Regions from separate parts of the Shewanella sp. M-Br genome, predicted to be linked through region 1. Evidence: predicted binding sites of a transcription regulator. Region 1 holds the regulator's gene; each other region holds the start of a gene.
What was found. The regulator sigma-54, encoded in region 1, starts transcription at its own class of promoters, with help from an activator protein. The targets are predictions, from matches to a motif close to GTTGGCACGNNNNTNGNNT.
Positions count from the first base shown of each region.

Region 2: the regulator sigma-54 is predicted to act here: its motif matches at 4,277-4,295, upstream of AAA952_RS21765 (P-II family nitrogen regulator).
Region 3: the regulator sigma-54 is predicted to act here: its motif matches at 3,073-3,091, upstream of AAA952_RS00955 (DUF3192 domain-containing protein).

Region 1 covers NZ_BJBV01000010.1:54,638-61,825, forward strand. The annotation lists gene rapZ (RNase adapter RapZ) at 1-483, opposite strand, end outside; gene ptsN (PTS IIA-like nitrogen regulatory protein PtsN) at 480-923, opposite strand; gene hpf (ribosome hibernation promoting factor) at 926-1,213, opposite strand; gene AAA952_RS10175 (RNA polymerase factor sigma-54) at 1,242-2,720, opposite strand; gene lptB (LPS export ABC transporter ATP-binding protein) at 2,828-3,559, opposite strand; gene lptA (lipopolysaccharide transport periplasmic protein LptA) at 3,556-4,110, opposite strand; gene lptC (LPS export ABC transporter periplasmic protein LptC) at 4,097-4,657, opposite strand; gene kdsC (3-deoxy-manno-octulosonate-8-phosphatase KdsC) at 4,654-5,205, opposite strand; gene AAA952_RS10200 (KpsF/GutQ family sugar-phosphate isomerase) at 5,205-6,182, opposite strand; gene mlaF (phospholipid ABC transporter ATP-binding protein MlaF) at 6,826-7,188, shown strand, end outside.
Region 2 covers NZ_BJBV01000039.1:8,375-15,562, reverse strand. The annotation lists gene narQ (nitrate/nitrite two-component system sensor histidine kinase NarQ) at 1-742, opposite strand, end outside; gene nrfA (ammonia-forming nitrite reductase cytochrome c552 subunit) at 968-2,371, shown strand; gene AAA952_RS21775 (putative porin) at 2,622-3,374, shown strand; gene AAA952_RS21770 (hydrolase) at 3,456-3,998, opposite strand; gene AAA952_RS21765 (P-II family nitrogen regulator) at 4,343-4,681, shown strand; gene AAA952_RS21760 (ammonium transporter) at 4,692-5,942, shown strand; gene AAA952_RS21755 (hypothetical protein) at 6,121-6,459, shown strand; gene AAA952_RS21750 (tetratricopeptide repeat protein) at 6,587-7,188, shown strand, end outside.
Region 3 covers NZ_BJBV01000001.1:216,372-223,559, forward strand. The annotation lists gene AAA952_RS00940 (DUF962 domain-containing protein) at 1,276-1,581, opposite strand; gene AAA952_RS00945 (GNAT family N-acetyltransferase) at 1,574-2,212, opposite strand; gene AAA952_RS00950 (DUF2789 domain-containing protein) at 2,363-2,596, shown strand; gene AAA952_RS00955 (DUF3192 domain-containing protein) at 2,608-3,015, opposite strand; gene AAA952_RS00960 (hypothetical protein) at 3,180-3,563, shown strand; gene AAA952_RS00965 (Zn-ribbon-containing protein) at 3,563-4,336, shown strand; gene syd (SecY-interacting protein) at 4,432-5,082, opposite strand; gene queF (NADPH-dependent 7-cyano-7-deazaguanine reductase QueF) at 5,142-5,999, shown strand; gene AAA952_RS00980 (LysR family transcriptional regulator) at 6,082-7,023, opposite strand; gene AAA952_RS00985 (alkyl/aryl-sulfatase) at 7,147-7,188, shown strand, end outside.

The DNA of each region.
Region 1 (7,188 bases):
CACGAGTTCTTTATCGACACTACCAAGGAGAATTTGTCTGACTTGGTCGCTTAAATCATAGATATTCAAATTCGACGTATCTATGTAGTGATCGACCAGTTTTGACATAGGCTCGAGCAGTTTCCCCTCCAGCTTTATCGCTTCTTGCAAAGAGACTCGGCTCTTCGACAAAGGATGCAAACGGCGGGTTTCGCTGTAACGCTTGAGCAGAATTTTATCGCTGGAGTTAAGGAAGAAGCTCGTTAACTCAGTATCTGGAGGTAGGCTAGCGAGTTGTTTCACTAAGACCTTATCCTGCTCAGGCATGTTACGCACGTCGACACTGATGGCGACGAGATCGTTACTGCCTTTGAGTTGCTCAAGCAAACTGCCAATCAATGGCAAGGGAAGGTTATCGACACAATAATAGCCGAGATCTTCGAGTACCCTAAGGGCGACAGATTTGCCTGAGCCTGAGCGGCCCGACACTATGACCAGTTTCATCCAGTGATTACCTGATAGAGTTCCGTTTCATCATGCGTCTTGCGTAATTGCTTTAATATTTGCTTGTCGCTCAGCTTTTCGGCCATGCAAGACAAGGTACTTAAGTGCTGCTGACATTGGTCTGCAGGCACCAGTAGTGCAAATAAAATATCAACAGGTTGCTTATCGATAGCATCAAATGCTATCGGCTCTTCACACTTAATTAGTATGGCAATGGGCTGATCTATATCGGCTAGTCGACCATGTGGAATGGCGATGCCGTTACCTATACCTGTGCTCCCCATCTTTTCGCGCGCCACTAGGCTTTCGAATATCTCTTGAGATGAGAGGGTCGGGTACTGGGCAGCGACTAAGTCGCTGATGAGTTCCAGTACCTTTTTCTTGCTGCCCGGAGTGGCGCAGGTAGTGCACTCCGGCCGCAGTATGGTACAAAGTTCCATTATTAGTGTTTTGTTAACTTCTCTTTGTGTTTAATAACCTGACGGTCAAGCTTGTCAATCAGGGCGTCTATAGCGGCATACATGTCAGCATGCTCTGAAGTTGCAAAAACTTCACCACCTATGAGGTTTATTCTCGCTTCAGCAATCTGTTGCATTTTCTCAACATTGAGCACAACGTGCACATTATTGATCTGTTCGAAATGGCGTTCAAGTTTTGAAAACTTTTCTTCTACATATGCACGTAACGATTCGGTAATTTCGACATGGTGTCCACTTAGGTTTATTTGCATAGAAACGTCCTCCGATATCCACTGTAGGTTATAAACTTTTACGCTGATTAGAAGGTGGAATAAGCATAGCCTCTCGGTACTTCGCAATGGTTCTGCGGGCTACGTTGATCCCTTGTTCTGCCAGAAGTTGTGCCATCTTACTATCGCTTAATGGTTTTTTCTGGTTTTCCGCTGCCACCAGTTTCTTTATAAAGGCTCTGATTGCTGTGGATGAGCACTCACCACCATCGTCAGTCCCGACGTGGCTAGAGAAGAAGTATTTTAGTTCAAAAAGTCCCTTAGGGGTATGCATGTATTTTTGAGTTGTGACCCGTGAGATGGTGGACTCATGCATTTCTACCGCTTCAGCAATATCGTTAAGCACCATAGGCTTCATGGCTTCTTCACCATACTCAAAGAAACCTTGCTGATATTGCACTATGCAATTAGCAACTTTAAGCAAAGTGTCGTTACGGCTTTCTAGACTCTTAATAAACCATTTAGCCTCTTGCAGATGGCCGCGAATAAATTGGCTATCGGCTTGGTTTTTTGTGCTGCGTGCCATAGAAGCATAATGTTGATTTACATTGATTTTGGGCATGCAGTCAGGATTAAGCTCAACGACCCAGCGGCCATTTTTCTTCGACACAGACACATCTGGGATAACGTATTCGTCATTATTGGGCGTGATCAACAAACCTGGGCGAGGATTGAGGGTTTGGATGAGTGCTATACCATCCCTTAATTCATCTTCTTTTAATTTAGTCTTACGCATCAACAACCTAAAATCACGGGCGGCGATCAGATCTAAATGATCTTTGATCAGCATACGGGCGTTTTCTAGGTTGGGAGTATCAGCGGCGAAATGCGACAGTTGGATCAGCAGGCATTCACTTAAATCGCGGGCGGCAACGCCTATGGGATCAAAATGCTGAATGCGCTTGAGTACGGCTTCGACTTCGTCAAGCTCAACTTCAGGATTGCCCATGGCTTCGAGAATTTCTTCAGTGCTTTGGGTGAGATAGCCCTGATCGTCGATTGCATCAATAATGGCGGTGGCAATGGCTAAATCGGTTTCAGAAAACGGCGTGAGGTTTTTTTGCCATTCTAAGTGTTCGTACAAACCTTCACTGGTCTCGCCTTGGAAGGGCATATCGTCTTCACGACTGCCGCCGGGGCCTGAGTTTGGGGAGGCGGTAAACACTTCATCCCATGTGGTGTCCATGGGGAGCTCATCGGGCATGGATTCTTTGGTTAGCGACTCTGCCGTGTCTATGGTGGAGCTGTCTTTTTCTGGTGGCAGAGTGCTAGATTCACTGAAATCCGTATCGGATAGCGTTTGGTTTACAGGGGTTTTAGTGGCGTCGAATTGATCCTCTTCCAGCTCGAGAAGGGGATTAGAATCTAATGCTTGCTGGATCTCTTGCTGCAGTTCTAATGACGACAGTTGCAACAGACGTATGGCCTGTTGTAATTGTGGCGTCATGGTTAACTGTTGACCCAGTTTGAGCTGGAGTGACGCTTTCATGTTACCGCTGATCCCTACGTTATTATTGTTGGATGAGGTCGCTTATTATTATCTTGAGTGAAGCCCAATGGCGGTATAAATTGCCTCCATTGGCTTCGCTCGATTAACTATAGCCTGAATTGTTCACCTAAGTACACAGCCCTAACTTGCTGATTGTCTAAGATCTCTGCTGGAGTTCCTTCGGCAATCAGGTTTCCGTGACTCACAATATAAGCATGTTCACATACATCTAATGTCTCGCGGACATTATGGTCTGTGATCAGTACGCCAAGGCCGCGACTTTTGAGTTGTTCGATAATCTTCTTGATGTCGATAACTGAAATAGGATCGACGCCGGCAAACGGTTCATCGAGCAAAATGAACTTAGGATTAGCGGCTAAAGCCCGCGCAATTTCGACGCGACGACGTTCGCCACCCGACAATGACATGCCTTGGCTGTCACGGATGTGGGTGATATGAAACTCTTCGAGCAGATGTTCTAGTTCTTCTTCTCGTTCTTCGTTTTTAAGTTCTTTACGAGTTTGCAGTACGGCCATGATGTTGTCATGAACAGTTAGCTTACGAAAGATACTGGCTTCCTGCGGTAAGTAACCTATGCCTTTGCGGGCACGCAGATGCATAGGATCTGCGGTTAAATCATCATCGTCGATAAAGATATGTCCCTTATCGCTCTTCACTAGCCCGACAACCATGTAAAAGGTCGTGGTTTTACCTGCACCGTTTGGACCGAGTAGGCCAACGACTTGACCGGTTTTTACCGTCAGACTGACGTCTTTAACCACTTGGCGACTCTTGTAACTTTTCGCCAGATTTTGTGCTCTTAAGGTGATTTGGGTCATTTAGAGTCCTGCTTTTTCACAGGTTTATCCGCTGGAGCATCTGATTTAGCATCATCTTGATAGTTTTCTGGCTGAATAATAGTGATCACGCGATCGTCACCACTGCCAGTACTCTCGGCCATCAATTTCTGTTGAATCATGTTATAGCGGATTAAATTGCCTGTAACTTGGCTACCCGCTTGATCTAATGACGCCATACCTTTCAGTGTTAAGGTGCGGCTTGCCATATCGTAACGAATTTCTTTCGCGCTGGCCGATGCAGGACGGCCATCGTCTAATATCTGGCTATACGTAGCAGGGTTGCCTGTGGCGACTAAAGTTTTGCTATTTTCACCTTCAGCGGAAAATGCACGCAGTTCATTTGCTTGGATTTTTATTGAGCCTTGGGTAACTTCAACCGGACCAAAGAAGATGATCTGGTTGTTTTTGATATCCGCAGTTTGGCTCACAGCTTTAATTTTGACTTCTTGCTTTAAGTCGCCCACTTTCGCGAAAGCACTCATGCTCATAATTAGCATTAGGCTGGCAAGTAATACGTTATTTTGCTTCATATGTTCCTACTACCTGACTGGTCAATTGCACTTCTTGCGCGTTGAGGTCGGCATAAAGGCCTTGGCCTTGAATATTAAAATCTTTCCCTGTGACGTAAATGGTGCGGTCAGAGGTCATTATCATCGTATTGAGATCGAGTTCCAGATAACTGGTGGACAAGGTCTGGATCGGTTCTTCTGGGCTAATGGCATCAATAATAACATTGTTTTCTAATACAACCTTGCCCGTTTCCTTGTTTAGCTTGCCCTGATCTGCTCTGAGTTGCCATTGTGCTTTACCTTGGTCTGGATAAACAAGATAAACAGGTTGAGTAAAGTAAGTTTGATTCGTTGAATCATAATGTTCCATGTGTTTCGCCGTCACACGGCTATTGACTAGCCCTTGTTCATTGAACTCAACACTGCGCAGATCTTCAACGATGAAATCTGGGGTATTTTGATCTTTTACTCTGTTATCGGTATCACCGCTGTGTTTGTTCTGGACCTGCCAGTAAAGCGCTAGTGCAGTTCCAAAAAAAGCGATAATCGCGAGTGTCACACGACTCATATACTCATTCCATGGGCCGAAGTGAATTTATTTTGACTTAGGAGTAACAGATCTGTGAGTTCACGCAGTGCACCGTGGCCACCATTGAGCGTAGTCACAAAATGGGCGTATTGGCGTACATAGGGGTGGCCGTCAGCAACACTGACCGCTAAACCGACGACATTCATCACTGGCAGATCGACAATATCATCACCGATATAAGCCACTTCTTCTGGGGTAACACCATAGAGTGCGAGCAATGCTTCATAGGGCTCGAACTTATTGTCTACGCCTTGGTAGATATGGGTAACCCCAAGCGCCGTCATACGGTTTTCAACGATTTTGGATTGACGTCCAGTGATAACCGCAAGATTAAAACCGCTGGTGAGTATCGAGCGCACGCCATAGCCATCGCGAGTGTGGAAGGCTTTTAGCTCTTCGCCGCTATTGCTTAGGTAAATACGACCGTCGGAAAACACCCCGTCGACGTCACAGATCAACAGTTTAATCTTTTGCGCGCGTTGCCACACATCATCACTGATTGGGCCGTAAAATCCTTGCTGTGGCATTAAATGACTCCTGCTTTAACCATGTCTAGCATGTTAAGAGCGCCGATTGGATGGCGGTCTTTATCGATAACAATTAATCCGTTGATGTTTTTTGAGTCCATCACTTGCAGCGCTTGAGCGGCCAACACACCGTCTGTGATGGTCACGCAGTTACGGGTCATCACATCGGCGATGGGTGTAGTGCGTAGATTTACTTCGGCATCGATAACGCGGCGTAAATCACCATCGGTGAAGATACCAACCAGCTTGCGCTGATCATCGATAATCGCCGTCATGCCTAAGCCTTTTTTGGAGATTTCGTACAGGGCTTCTGTGATGCAAATATCGTGGTTAACGAGCGGTAAGTCATCACCGCTATGCATGACATCGCAGACTTTTAACAATAACTTACGCCCTAAAGCGCCGCCAGGATGGGACATAGCAAAGTCATCACGGGTAAAGCCTTTCGCTTGTAGTAGCGCAATGGCAATCGCATCGCCCATCACTAAGGTCGCGGTAGTGCTTGACGTTGGGGCGAGTCCCAGTGGGCAAGCCTCTTCTGGAACTTCAATACATAAATGCACTTTAGCTAAGCGCGCCATGTTCGATTCGGGTTTGCCTGTTACCGCAATAACGGGTACGCCCATACGTTGGATGACGGGCATTAAGGTGAGGATTTCGCTCGACTCACCAGAATTAGAAATCGCTAAAATCACATCGTTATCGGCTAATACACCGAGATCACCGTGGCTGGCTTCACCCGGATGCACAAAAAATGCGGGCGTTCCTGTGCTGGCGAGGGTGGCAGAAATCTTATTGCCGATATGGCCCGATTTGCCCATTCCCATGACAATCACTTTGCCTGTGCAGTTAAGGATCAACTCGCAAGCTTCTGCAAATTCAGCCGAATCAACATATTGATAAAGATTGTCTAGGGCTGACTTTTCAATGTCGATAACTTTACAGCCCCATTGGCGCAGTTGTGATTTGTCTACCATGTCTATCTCTCTTTTTGCATTGTCTTTGTCGCCCCATTGATGGGATTGGAATAGCACAATTTGGTACGCGATAAAGATGATATGTAATAGGCTTTCTGCCAAGTTTTAGTTTGTTTTCAGACGATTTAGCTTATGTTTCGTTGTGGTGAATTCCCTAAAACAACAAAACAATTGCGGCAGGCTAGAGCGATTGATCCGACTCGTCAAGTTCAGCTGCGGCAGCTATGCATGCACAATACCCTGTTTAGCGGTATAAGGTCTTGAGCAATATCATCGTCTTTGTCGTTTATTTCAATGGATTTATCCCATATCGCAGCGGGTATTACCCTATAGGATGCCTCTTTTGCGCAATTGCGGATCGACTCTCCCCGATAAAAGTGGGCGAAGAGTGAGCTAAGTGCGAACGAATTAGCCAATACTGCCAATTCTGCAACTAGGTTGAAAACATTAAGTAACATTTTACCTGTGCAGAGTGAAAACTTAGGGCGCATTTTCGCTGTAAATGAGGCAAATTGAAAGTATCGCAGGGCGATAGTGTCGATTCGGTTGTAGGTTAAAGCGCAATTACGTACAATTTGCGGCTCTTCGATTGGTCAGTCTCGGAAGACTAGGATCACCTCATTTGCAAATGTCGGAATCAAGCATGACTCAAGAACAAACGCCGTTGGTTGAGATCCGTAATTTGGGGTTTAGCCGCGGTCAGCGTGTGATATATGAAGATATTAGCCTGTCTATTCCAAGGGGCAAGGTGACGGCGATCATGGGGCCGAGCGGCATAGGCAAAACGACCCTGTTAAAGTTGATCGGCGGCCAATTAACGCCTGACCACGGACAAGTGCTATTTGATGGCCACGATATCCATGGCGTGAGTCGCAATGAATTATTTAGTCTGCGTAAGCGGATGAGCATGCTGTTTCAAAGTGGCGCGCTGTTTACCGACATTAATGTGTTCGATAACGTGGCGTTTGCGCTGCGCGAACATTCTGGTCTGCCAGAAGACATTATT
Region 2 (7,188 bases), on a different contig from region 1:
TGTTGGCCCTTGTCAGCGCTAAGGTTTTTTCTGCTACCTGCGATTCTAAGTTGCCATAAAGCGTCGCGAGTTCCTTAGCCGTTTTTTGTAGGGCATGGGTCAGCGCTGTAAGTTCAATATATTCGGTCTCGGGCATTTCAATTTCAAAATTACCCTTAGAAATCGTGTTGGCCGATTCCATCAGTTTTTGCAGTGGGATCACTACTTTCTTCTTTGTAAAACGCACGGCCACAAAAGCGATAATGAGCATGACGCCTAAGCCTAATATTTGGCTGGCGGCAAGGAGCCTGAGTTTAAAGGCGGCGTAGTGCTCCATCTCAAGCACCAGTAAATCTATGGTATCAACAAAGTCCTTCAGTGAGGCGACATAATCGCGGGAGTTTTCTTGTTCTATGTAGTGTTTCATCACCAGCCATTTATCGATGACAAGCTGATATTGAGCGGCAATTTCTGGCGGACTAAACCAACTTTCCGAGGGCTTTAACGTGTCGGAATAGAGCGTATTTTCGAATTCGGTGATTTTATCCTGCGCAGCATCACTGCCTGAGTTGGCGTAAAACATTAACCGATAGCTTTGCATCCTCAGCGACCCTGAGGCATTAATCGCCTTGGCGTCGCCTAAGCTGTAGGACAAATTGATGATAGCAAAAGTCGATAAACTACTAGAGAGCAGAATAAGTACTAACATTAATCCTAAGATTTTTGAGGTGAGACTACCTCGTTTCATTAATCCGCTGTTCATTTTGATGGCCGCTGTTATGGCACTTTGCAGTGGTTTTTACATTAGAAAATAATGTAATACATTAACAAAAGTATAGAAATGTGAACAACAACACCTTTACATTTTGATCTAGCGCAAACTTCAACCTAGATACCCCCTAAGAGGTATATTTTTAGCAGGGTTAAATCACTAAGTTTGACCATGGAGATGTCGTGATTTACAACAATAATGCAACACGGAGATGAGATGATGAAGAAGATGACAGGTAAGTCCTTTGCACTGAGTGCACTGGTTGCCGCCAGCTTCATGGCAGCGGGCGCAATGGCGAGTGATAAAACAGAGCCTCGCAACGAAGTTTATAAAGATAAATTTAAGAATCAATACAGTAGCTGGCATGATACCGCTAAAAGTGAAGAACTCGTGGATGCACTTGCACAAGATCCTAATATGGTGATCCTGTGGGCTGGCTATGCATTCGCAAAAGATTACAACGCTCCTCGCGGCCATATGTATGCCGTGACCGACGTGCGTAATACCCTACGTACTGGTGCGCCGAAAAATGCGGAAGATGGTCCATTGCCTATGGCATGTTGGAGCTGTAAGAGCCCTGATGTACCTCGCTTAATTGAAGAGCAAGGTGAAGATGGCTACTTCAAAGGTAAATGGGCTAAGGGTGGCCCTGAAGTCACTAACACCATTGGCTGTGGTGATTGTCATGAAAAAGGCTCACCAAAACTGCGGATCTCTCGTCCTTATGTAGACCGTGCAATGGATGCTATCGGTACGCCATTTGATAAAGCTTCGAAGAAAGACAAGCAATCTATGGTGTGCGGTCAGTGCCACGTTGAATACTATTTTGAGAAAAAAGAAGACAAAAAAGGTTTCGTCAAATTCCCTTGGGATATGGGCATAACTGTTGACCAGATGGAAGTTTACTACGACGGTATCGAGTTCTCGGATTGGACTCATGCGCTGTCTAAAACACCTATGTTAAAAGCGCAACATCCAGAGTATGAAACGTGGAAACTGGGTATTCATGGTAAAAATAATGTCAGTTGTGTTGACTGCCATATGCCAAAAGTGACTAGCCCTGAAGGTAAGAAATTTACCGATCATAAAGTGGGTAATCCATTTGACCGTTTCGAAGAAACCTGTGCAACTTGCCATAGCCAAACGAAAGAATTCTTAGTTGGCGTCACTAATGAACGTAAAGCTAAAGTTAAAGAAATGAAACTGAAAGCGGAAGAGCAATTAGTGAAAGCGCACTTCGAAGCTGCTAAAGCGTGGGAATTGGGTGCAACTGAAGCTGAAATGAAGCCTATCTTGACCGATATCCGTCATGCTCAATGGCGCTGGGATTTAGCGATTGCTTCCCATGGTGTTGCTGCTCATGCTCCTGAAGAAGCCCTACGTGTTTTAGGTACTTCAGTGAATAAAGCTGCTGATGCTCGTGTGAAGTTAGCACAGTTATTAGCGAAAAAAGGCATCACAGATCCAATCGCTATTCCTGATATCTCTACTAAAGCTAAAGCACAAGCAGTCTTAGGTATGGACATGAAAAAGATGAATGCTGAGAAAGAAGCATTTAAGAAAGACATGTTACCTAAGTGGGATGAAGAAGCGAAAAAACGCGAAGCCACTTATAAATAATACTTAAGTAGACTTCAAAATAATAAAAAGCTCCTATATAAGGAGCTTTTTTATATCCTTTATTAAAGTGTAAATATTAAATTTTTATTTCAATTCTATATTTTTTGCATTAAGGTGTGCGCCGCTAGGAGAGCAGGTTCGTTTAAATTTAAATGGATATTAATGATAATGGAATAAGCAACACTGAGATTGTTTCTTCGTTATCTTCATCTTTTACTCCTAGCTTATAATCATATAAGGGAATACTTTGATGAAAAAAATTACCGCGCTAGCAATATTATTAGGTTTCGTAAGTGTTAATGCCGCTGCTGCACAAGATAATCCATATCAGCATGAAGCAGGCCTAAAATATAGCGCAAATTCTGAAGAGTTCAGCGATGGTCTGTGGAACGCGAATTATCGTTACTACATTAGCCCAGTTGACCAAACTAAAGGTCCTTATGCGCTTAATGGATTTTTAGCTCAAACGTCTAATGTTGGCGTTAATTACAGCAATTATGATGAATCAGATTTAGATACCATTGGTGTTGATGGCACTTATGTATTTGCTTCTAAATGGTTTATTGCTGCTAACTATCAACGTTCTGAAATCGGCAGTTTTGACTGGAACACTTACGGTGCAGAAGTCGGTTATTACTTCAATGATAGCTCTGCAGTATCTGCTTTCTATAACGATGGCAGCGATAGCATCGAAGAGTCATACGGTTTAAAAGTGCGTAGCTTTATTGCACTGCAATCAACTACAGGTGTTGATTTGAGCGCAAACTGGACACATCAAGATTCTGACGACACATTCAATTTAGGTGCTGATTGGTATGTGACTAAGTCATGGTCTGTTGGTCTAGGCTATACCGATGATGGTCATGACGATACTTTCGTATTGAAAACCGCTTATTGGTTACGTCTGTCTGATAGCTTCTCTGCAAACTTTGAGTTAGCTAGAGAATTAGATTCAGATGCTGATGGTGTATTTATTGGTTTAGGTTTGACTGGTCGTTTCTAATTTAATATATTTAACGATTTTTTAATATAAAGGTCACAAGTTAATGTGACCTTTATTATTTTACCCAAAATAAATTTAAGACTATTTTATCAGTTTTAATAATGCCCTAAAGCGCTCGCCTTGGGCTTGATGTTGTAATTCAAATAATAGCGATTCCACGTTAGTTAATAAGGCGCCTCTGGCCGTCATCATCTGAATACCCAGTTTTTTATTATCGGCACTGCGTGACGAGACGCCATCTGCGACGAGATGCACCGAATATTGCTGTTCGATAAGGTCACAACAGGTTTGGTAAACACACACATGGGTTTCAATACCCGCCAGTATGACGTGTTTGCGATTCGTCTTAGTTAATGCCTTTGCAAACGCGTCACAGTGCCAGCCACTAAAATGCTGCTTGGCAATGGGTGAGCTGGTTTTCGCAAGTAAGGTTTGCAGCTCAGGGCTAGTTGCTCCGAGTTTATCGGGTAGCTGTTCTAACCACAGTATGGGAATTTCAAATAATTGTGCGCCTTGGATTAAGGTCTGTAGTTGTTGATGCAGCTTGTCACTGTTATCCATGATTTGTGCAAGTTTTCCTTGCACATCGACGATAACGAGAACACATTCTTCTGGTTTTAACATCGGGCCTTCCTTCTGCGCTTGATGATTGTCTTAGTGATGATCTTCGCTTTTGTCTAAGAGCTTGTGTTGCGATGCTCAGATTTCATCTCGATTTACGCTTCCCCCAGTAGACCCTAATTTAACCTTGTTACCAATAGGCCTAAGGTCGAATAGCTGTCGCACTTAAACTGCTCACTAAAAGAGTGCACCGCACCAGTTCGTGCTCGATTATGGTGCGTTTTTAACCTTAAAAAATAGTGTTAAACAATTTAAACCAATAATAATCAATAGATTAAATTGTTGGCCTAATGATTGAATTACCTTTGATACAAGTTAATAACAATCGCGTTTTTTTGGAGGTCAGGATGAAACTAGTCAGCGCTATCATCAAGCCGTTTAAGTTGGATGATGTCCGTGAAGCTATCGCCGGAATTGGTATTGAGGGCATGACGGTGACCGAAGTGAAAGGTTTTGGCCGTCAGAAAGGGCATACAGAGTTGTATCGCGGCGCCGAGTATCAGGTGGATTTTTTGCCAAAAGTAAAACTAGAAATTGCCACTAAGGCTGAAAATCTCGACATGTTGATTGAGGCGATTACCACTGCGGCCCATACGGGGAAAATTGGTGACGGTAAGATCTTCGTCGTTGATTTAGAACATGCTATCCGTATCCGTACGGGTGAACTTGATACTGAAGCGCTATAAGGGGCTGACAATGGAAGAATTAACGAAATTAGGCGGCACAGTCACTGAACTACGCTTTGCACTCGATACCTTTTACTTTTTGATTTCTGGCGCTTTAGTCATGTGGATGGCGGCGGGATTCGCTATGTTAGAAGCGGGTTTAGTTCGCTCTAAAAATACCACTGAAATTTTAACTAAGAACGTTGTGCTGTACGCGATTGCCTGTGTGATGTATCTGTTGGTTGGCTACAACATCATGTATGTGGATAACACTGAAGGTGGTTGGTTACCGTCAATTGGCACCTTAATTGGTTCGCAATCAGCAGATGCGAGCCATGCATTAGAATCTGACTTCTTCTTCCAAGTTGTATTTGTGGCAACGGCGATGTCAATTGTCTCTGGTGCTGTGGCGGAACGGATGAAGTTGTGGGCTTTCTTGTTCTTTTCTGTGGTGATGACAGCGGTTATCTATCCAGTAGAAGGTTATTGGACTTGGGGCCAAGGTTTTATCGCTAAACTGGGCTTTGTAGACTTTGCTGGTAGCGGTATTGTGCATATGACGGGGGCGACCGCGGCGATTGCTGGCGTAATATTGCTCGGTGCGCGTAAGGGGAAATACGGGCCTAATGGTCAAGTGAATCCTATTCCAGGCTCTAACTTGCCAATGGCAACCTTAGGTATGTTTATTCTTTGGATGGGCTGGTTTGGCTTTAACGGCGGATCGCAATTAATGGTGTCGGATGCGGCGAATGCAAGCTCAGTGGCGAAAGTGTTTGTGAATACCAATACCGCAGCGGCTTTTGGTGCCATCTCAGCTCTTATCGTGTGTAAGATGATTTGGGGTAAAGCGGATTTGACCATGATCCTTAACGGTATTTTGGCTGGATTAGTGGCGATTACGGCCGATCCTCTCTCGCCTTCATTGTTAATGGCGGGTGTGATTGGTTTAGTGGCGGGCGGCGTGGTGGTGTTCTCGATTGTGGGCTTAGATCGCATTAAGATCGACGATCCCGTCGGTGCGATTTCAGTACACGGTGTGGCTGGTTTCCTTGGCTTAATGTGTGTGCCATTATCCAATGCCAATGCAACTATTACCGGACAGTTGACGGGGGCAGCGATCATTTTCACTTGGGTGTTCTGCTCATCATTTGCTGTCTGGTATGTGATTAAGATAACCATGGGGATCCGTGTGACTGAGGAAGAAGAATACAACGGTATGGATGCTTCTGACTGCGGTATTGATGCCTATCCTGAGTTTGTTACGGTCAAAAATGCGGGCTGATTAAACTTGCACATTAACGCGTGATTCACCTTGATGCTTAGCTTGGATCGAGGGATAGTGAAGCAGAGCCTAGGCTCTGCTTTTTTATGGGTAATCACTGTGATTGAAGTTTAAGCACAGGGTAATAAGCTTAATTACTGAGCAATTCTGTTTTCTTGCATAAATTAAGGAGTGTTCTATGAGCTTGAATATAAAAACAATAGGTCAATTTTTGCGACTAAGTCTTATCGTCATTTCTGGCTGGATATCGGTTTCTGCCTTTGCAGGAGAAGTGATCGTTAATCGCTCAAGTGAGCCTGTCGATGCCTTTGCCGTGCGTGATCAAGTGCTCAAGGATTTTGAATGGCAGGAGTCGCTTCGTCGCCAGCAGCAAATCCAAATTCTGCAGGCTTTACCCTCAGGTTGCGTTACGGTCATGAAACCCTATCGACATTTTACCTGTGGAGAGCATAACTATCGGCCGTATGATTATCAGCAGCGTGAGTTATACATAGAAGTTGACCGACCTTCACAATAGTTAATTCGTTAAATTATTTGCAATTATTTTCAATCGATCGCGATTATCATTTTTTGTAACCATTTTATGTCGTCTTTTTCACCATTTGTAATAAGCTCAAATAGGAGCTAATGGTGTGGGAGGGCGTATGTCGAAACTATTCCGAGCCGTATACTTGAGTACGATCTTGAGCGTTGTATTCAGTCAATTGTTTGCTTGTAGCTCGACGACCATTGAGCCTAATCCGTCGGATCTTGAGTCGTTACTTGCCGATTCACTGTTTACCCCTGTGGCCGATATACCTTCTGTTGCGGATATCTTTTATCTGCCACCCGAGGTTGTGACAGACGTAAAACGTCGCTATGGGATATACACTTTGTCACACAATAACAACATGTTAGCCAATGAATGGTTAGCTAGTTATATCAATGCGAGTCAAACCAATAGCGCTAACATTGATTTTCGATATCAAGATAATCTGACCCAAATTGCCCGTGAAACCTACGCCCAAAAGGCGGGTAATTGCATGTCTTTAGTGGTCATGACTTCTGCGTTAGCGGACATATTGAATGTGAGTGCTGAGTATCAAGATATTGCGATAGAACCCGTATGGGATAAGCAAGGTGATTTCTATTTAATCAATGGGCATGTGAATTTACGCTTACTTCCACCTGAAAACGCACATTCAGTTTATGTGTCATCTGCCGCAGTTTTAGTGGACTTTATGCCGGAGCGAGCTCTACGGGGATA
Region 3 (7,188 bases), on a different contig from region 1:
TAAGTCACATTCCTTAGTCACTGTTCGATCATCCTGATCGCCAACATCCTGTTGCCCGCAATTCCTTCTACAAGATGAATTCTACGCCAACCAACGAAAGTACTCATTGTGGATTATTTAAAATGTTAACAAAAATGGTGAACCCAACTGATAACAAACAGGTTAACCTACTGATATAAATTAAAATAATAACTAACCCAGAGACATAACCACCCTTTAGACTTACAAATTACTTACATACTTGTGAGAGATCTCTTACACGGAGGATGGCAATTCAAATCAAAAGTAAGCAAGTGCTAGATGTTCTCCCCTGAAGGACTTATGCATAAACCGCTATCGCTCAAAATTCGACAAGCATTCGGCGAATGACCAGAACACAGAGAGTAAATCATTGGGCAATAAGAGAAGTAAGACTGGTAAACATGTTTTACGGCAAGATGTCTTTAAGCAGCGTTAAGATAAAGTCTGTGTGAATAGCGTTATAGCTTGGCAAAGCCAGATTAATGCTGAAAATGAACCAAAGAAAAGGGCGCAACTAAAGTGCGCCCCATTTATCCTTTGTAAGCCGTCCTGCTCGATTTGTGCTCCCTGCACCATCCATGCGTCTGCTTGCGTCCTGCGTCGTCCCTGTAATCCCTTTTCGTCCCTGTGTATCAAACTTACGTGAGATAACACTCAGTCCCTTGACCTGTAAATCCTTTTTACAGAGCCTGTCACTTCCTATGACGTATTCCTATTGCATCCTGCAAAATTTATTTTCCATAGATTAGTACAAGCTGTTCACCCTTATACTTTATCCTTATCTCGACACATCCTGTTTCGAGTTCATGCTTAATCCTTAAGCGTGTCCTGTATTCTTCCTGAAATTCATCATCCTGACGATACAAATCACTGTCCCTAATCATCCTTGAAAAGCAATCTTGCTTTTCCTTAGCCTATCCGAGGCGAATGACAGTTTTCCTACCGTCAGCGATTTCAACCTTGAAATCTTAATTCGTTGCTTCTTGCGTCCCTTTGGCCTGTTTCGCTTTCCTTGCTATCCATTTGCTTTGGCCATGAGTGAATTCTACGTTAACCCTAACGTTTTTGTTCGGCTCAAAGAACGGACTACAAAATTAATTACGGACCAACCAAAGAAAAATAAATACAAACCAATGATTCTATTTAAAATTAAATATTGTAGGACAAAAAACAATCAAAAAGAAAACATTATGTCCTACAACGTTTGTAAGCGATCTCTCACACGGGCATGGGCATCTCACTCGGGCAGTTTTTTTAATGTTTAAAAAAGCGGCGAATCATCTGCGCAAACATCACCCAATCTGCCATCAAACTGTAAAAAGGATACTGAAATGTCGCGGGTCGATTCTTCTCAAATACGAAGTGTCCCACCCATGCAAAACCATAACCAACAATAGGAATAAACCAGCATAGCCACCAGTCTTGTGAAACCAAGGCAATGCCAATCAGCAGCAGAACTAAACAACTGCCAACAAAGTGTAATTGCCGACAAGTCGGGTGCTGGTGTTGGGATAAATAGAAAGGATAAAAATCGGCGAAACGTTTATAAGAGTTAGTCATCTTGTTGAACCGAATAGAATAAAAGCTGGCCATGGACACTGCCGATACTCAGCTCGCCTATGGATACAAAGTCATGCTGAGTAAACAGTTGCAAGTGGTTCTCCTGAGCGATAAACACACCAATGCCATCCAAATCAGGCTGCTCATCACACCAACTCACCACAGCTTGCACCAACTTATGTCCAAGTCCTTTGTGCTGTTCATTTGGTGCAAGAGCAATAAACTGCAAAATACCGCAGTGCTTACTGGGTAAAAGTTCAATAATACTGGACTCTTTGTTCATTAGTGCTTGAGTCGATTGCCAACCTGTACCTAACAACATCTTTAAGCGCCAATGCCAATAACGCCCTTCCCCTAAAGGCACTTCTTGAGTAACTACACAGGCTAACCCAAAGAGTCTTTCATGGTCGAATAAACCAATGAGGGCTTGTTTTTGTTGCCATAACGTATTGAGTTCTTCCCTGATTGCGGCGCGCAATTTTTGCTCATAAGCGGCTTTGTCTGAGGTAAAGAGTGAATCGACAAAAAAAGGATCATCATGGTAAGCGTTATAGAGAATAGAAGCGGCAATGCGTAAGTCTTCCGCGGTCAAATAGACTGCGCGGCAGTCCTCTAGAATTTCATTGTCCATCGTTAGCATTCCTTGACTTAGCTCACACTTTTTTATGCGTAACTGTTAATCTACCAAGGAAACTAAAAAGTGCAAATTTTAATCATAGATTGCATTTTTCAATCAGGCGCTTACTCTAAACGAAGGCACTATACTGAAAAGGAAATAATGATGGATACAACTCCAGTAGACTTAAGCCACTTGTTTGAGCAACTCGGTTTAGACAGTAGCGACGAGGCCATAGCGCAGTTTATTGCAACCCATGATATCGACCATCACATCCATTTAAGCCAAGCGCCCTTTTGGACCCCTGCCCAAAAGAGCTTTATCATTGAAGGTTTAGAAGCCGATGCCCTCTGGACTGAGCCCATTGAGCAATTAGACACTCAGCTACGTAAACGATAAGACTCGTTGGTTCAGATTTTACCGTAAGCCGTTTCACCCCAACCCACTAAGGCATTGTTGCTCAGCACGATAGGCGTACATTCATCCTTAGTGGTTTTTCCATCGCCATTATTACGCTGGGTACGATAAAACAACACTAAGACTTCTTTATTGGCTTCACCTTGTTGAGCACTTTGTTGAATATAGGCTTCACTAAAATCAGCGGTGCCCATTAAGATCATCACTTGGTCTTTAGGCATGCCTAAGCTCAGTTTGGTTAAGTTAGTGCGATTTTTATCCTGCACTTTCTCCCAAGATTCGCTGCTATCCCAGCCCGATTCTCCATCACCGACATTGACCACGCAGCCGCTAAGACCTAAGCTTGCGAGCCCTAAAAAAGTGATGGCGATAAGTTTGTTATTCAATTTATGGTTCATCATGTGACATCCTGTGTAATTATTATTGAAGCTTAAAAAATGGTATTTCGGCTGGACAATAAGCAAAATAAATGCCACAAGACAACACACTGTTTTTAAATGAAAAAATTAATTATTATTTTAAAATTGGTTTAAACAATTCAACAAATTAAGGAATTTTGCTAATTATGAGTCCCCTTGACCAAGTATTAGCGGCCGCACGTTCGCTCGAAGCCTGCGGTAAAGTACCGAGCCTTGCCTTAATTAAAACCCGTTTAGGTAGTAGCCTACCTTTACCTATATTGATCCAAGGCTTACAGCAATTTAAATCTATGCCTAAGGCAGATCGCGAGCGTTTAGCTGAGTTGCAAACTATCAGCCCTACAACTGACGTTCCCGCAACTAACGATACCTTAACCCTTGCTGTGCTCGCCGAGCGCATGCAGATGCAACAGGCGTATTTTGAACGTCATGCTGAGCAGCAAAAAACAGAAATAATGCAATTAAAAAACGAACTGCTTGAACTTAAACAACGCATAAACTTATTAGAAACCCAAGGAAAAACAGCTTAATGTTTGTCACTGAACTGCGCTTCGAATGCTTCGCCGACACCACGATATCTGCCGCCGAGAAGGCCATTAATCAGCTCCTTGAAGCCTATCGAGCTAATGGCCAAATCTTAGGACGAGAATTTGCGGTCGCCTTTAATGACGGTGAGTTTAGAGTGCGTTTATTGATGCCAGAGAAAAGCAGTTTAACGCACAAATATCACAGCCCTTGGGTCAAAAAAGCCTTAGTAGAATTAACCGACGCTAAACTACTCGCGCCGCGGGAAAAGTTTATTGGTCAGGATATCAATTCTGAAGTAAGTAATACCGAAACACCCAGCTGGCAACTGCTATACACCAGTTTTGTGCATATGTGCTCGCCCCTACGCAGCGGCGACAATTTATTGCCCATTCCCCTGTACCGTATACCCGCAACCTTTAATGGCGATCATAAACGTATTATCCGTTGGCAGAGCGAATGGCAAGCCTGCGACGAGCTGCAAATGGCGGCGGCCACTAAGGCAGAATTTGCCGCGCTAGAGGAATTATCGAGTCCTGACAGTGATTTATTTCGCAGAGGTTGGGATTTGCGCGGTCGTATCGAATATCTCACTCAGATCCCGACCTATTACTACTTATATCGCGTTGGCGGCCAAGATTTAGCCACAGAAAAAACGCGACCTTGCCCACGTTGTGGCAGTCATGATTGGAAACTCGATGAACCTTTATTGGATATGTTCCATTTTCGCTGCGAGCCTTGCCGCATAGTGTCGAATCTGTCTTGGGATCATCAATAACATCTGTTTATCCCCTTGCAAAACTCAACCTAAGATAAGCCACGCTTAGGTTGAGTTAATACTTAGGTTGAGAATAAAAATGTCGATCACAGAAGTTAACGTTTACCGAAAAGGTTTTGCCACATACGTTTAAAACTGGCGAAAATACCAGGATGTTCTAATGCGGGCATAGGTAGTTCTTCATGTTTAACGGGTGGTGCTATCCGTGGCGATAATGCTTCGATAAACGCAGTCAAACTCGAGGACAATTGCTCAGATTGCACTTCACCAGGGATTTCAATCCATACGCTACCATCACTGTTATTGATGGTGAGCATTTTATCTCCCTCATCTAACAGACCGATAAACCAAGTCGGTGACTGCTTCAGTTTTTTCTTCATCATCAGATGACCAATCAAGTTTTGTTGCAGGCAGTTAAAATCGTCATCATTCCAGACTTGCAGTAACTCCCCAGTGCCCCACTTAGAGTCAAATAATACTGGGGCGGAGAAATAATGACCGTAAAAATCATTGATCTCTGGCCATAAAGTTAACTCCAGTGCATGCTCTACATTGGCGAAACTGCCTTCAACTTTGCGTTTCACTGGCTGCCAAGAAACGGCCTGTTCAAGATCCGGTTGAAATTCGCCTTGAATACACACAGAAGGCTCACCCTGTGGGTAATAACGCGGTAGTTCACCTAAACTCGTTAAGTAAGCTTGATGATAGTTTTGCAAAAATTTATCGAGTGCGGGCAGACAAGACACTTAAGCACAATCCAATTTCAGGTATAATGTGCGCCTATTTTGACATGGAAACAGTATTGATGACACAGAATCACGATCCCTATAGTGATGCGCAAGCGCTTGTTGGCCTGACTTTAGGTAAAGCCACCGACTACCAAGCCGAGTATGATGCGTCGCTGCTGCAAGGGGTTCCACGCTCACTAAACCGTAATGCTATTGCACTCACTGGGACGTTACCGTTTCATGGTGCCGATATCTGGACGGGTTATGAGCTGTCTTGGTTAAATGCCAAAGGTAAGCCTATGGTGGCCATAGCTGAATTTCATTTAAGCTATGAAAGCCTGAATCTGATTGAGTCGAAATCGTTCAAACTGTATCTCAATAGCTTTAATCAAACCAAGTTTGATAATCTAGATTCACTGCAAAAAACCTTAGTGCAAGACTTAAGTCAGTGTGCTCAAGGTGATGTTAGCGTTAAGATTATCGAGCCAAAAAGCTTTGGTATTCAGCGTATTATTGAGTTACCAGGCACTTGTATTGACGATCTCGATATTGAAGTCAGCGATTATAGTTTTAATCCTGATTACTTAGTTAACAGTACAGACGATAAGCAAACGGTCGCAGAAACGCTTAATTCAAACCTACTGAAATCCAACTGTTTGATCACTTCGCAACCCGATTGGGGCAGCGTGATGATCCGTTATCAAGGCCCTAAAATCGATCGCGAGAAACTGCTGCGCTATTTGATTTCTTTCCGCCAACATAACGAATTCCACGAGCAATGTGTCGAGCGAATTTTCGTCGATTTAAAACGTTTCTGTCATTGCACTAAATTGACGGTTTACGCCCGCTACACGCGTCGCGGTGGTTTAGATATCAACCCTTATCGCAGTGATTTCGAGCAACCTGGTGAAAGCCACAGACTCGCAAGACAGTAATGACCTTCTTAGGCTATTAGATTAACAATCTGAGATAGAAAATAAAATTTAAAAACTGCAACAAAGCTCTGAATCGCTAGCCCTAGCTGCTCGCTAGATTCAGAGCTTTTTTATTCACAGTGTTTGCACTCGCATTGAGCAATAAACGCCGTAACCATTGATGGCTCGGGTTTTGGGTATATTTACTGCTCCACACCATATACAAATCAATTGGCCGAGTTTTCAGGGGCATAGATAAAATCTGTAAGCCGAACATCTCAGCGTACTGACTGGCGTAACGCAAAGGCGCTATGCCTATCGCCTCACTTTTACCGACAGTTGCAAACATACTCAATAGAGATGATTGCTCACTGTACATTTTGCGCCTTGGTAACACGCCTTCGGTAAACAAATCCCCTGCAGTCAAATTAAAACGCCTTAGATTCAAAAAGACGTGTTTCTCCTCAAAATACTGTTCATGGCTAATGACACCTTGAATACGAGGATGCTGCCGACTGACGATACAAACTAAATTTTCGGTAAAGAGCAATTTGCTCGAGAGCAAACTTTGCTGCGCGGGCTTAATGTCTATGGCAACGGCGACCCGCTCAAGCAAAATATCGCGATATAGCTCATCCTCCTGCGGCGGCGACTCGCGGAAAATCACTTCAATATCAGCAGTCTGTAACAAAGCCTGCACGCCTGATTGCAGCGCTTCGATAACCGACTCATTAGCATATACATAAAAGCGCCGCTGGCTCGTGTTGGGATCAAAATGCTCAAACCCCAGTAATACGGTTTCAATATCCGCCATGGGCTGCTCAAATTTACGGTACATCTCCCGTGCCACCGATGTAGGCTCAATTCCCCGTCCAACTCGATTAAACAGTGACTCCCCGACCCAAGCCCTGAACCGGCTTATCGCATTGCTCACGGAAGACTGAGTTAAATCTAACTCCTGTGCCGCTTGGGTGAATGAACGAGTAAGGTAAACCACCATAAACACGCGTAATAAATTTAAATCTAATGGCTTTCGTGTCGGCATAAGGGAGTGCACTCATTCACTATATGAATATTACAACCCAAACTAACTCGAGTTATCTAAATACACAAGCTGGCTATACTCAAACCATCAACGACACTATCCCACTTTTCGGTAGGTAAAATAATGCAAAAATCTTTGATGACAATGAGTATTATCGCAAGCTTC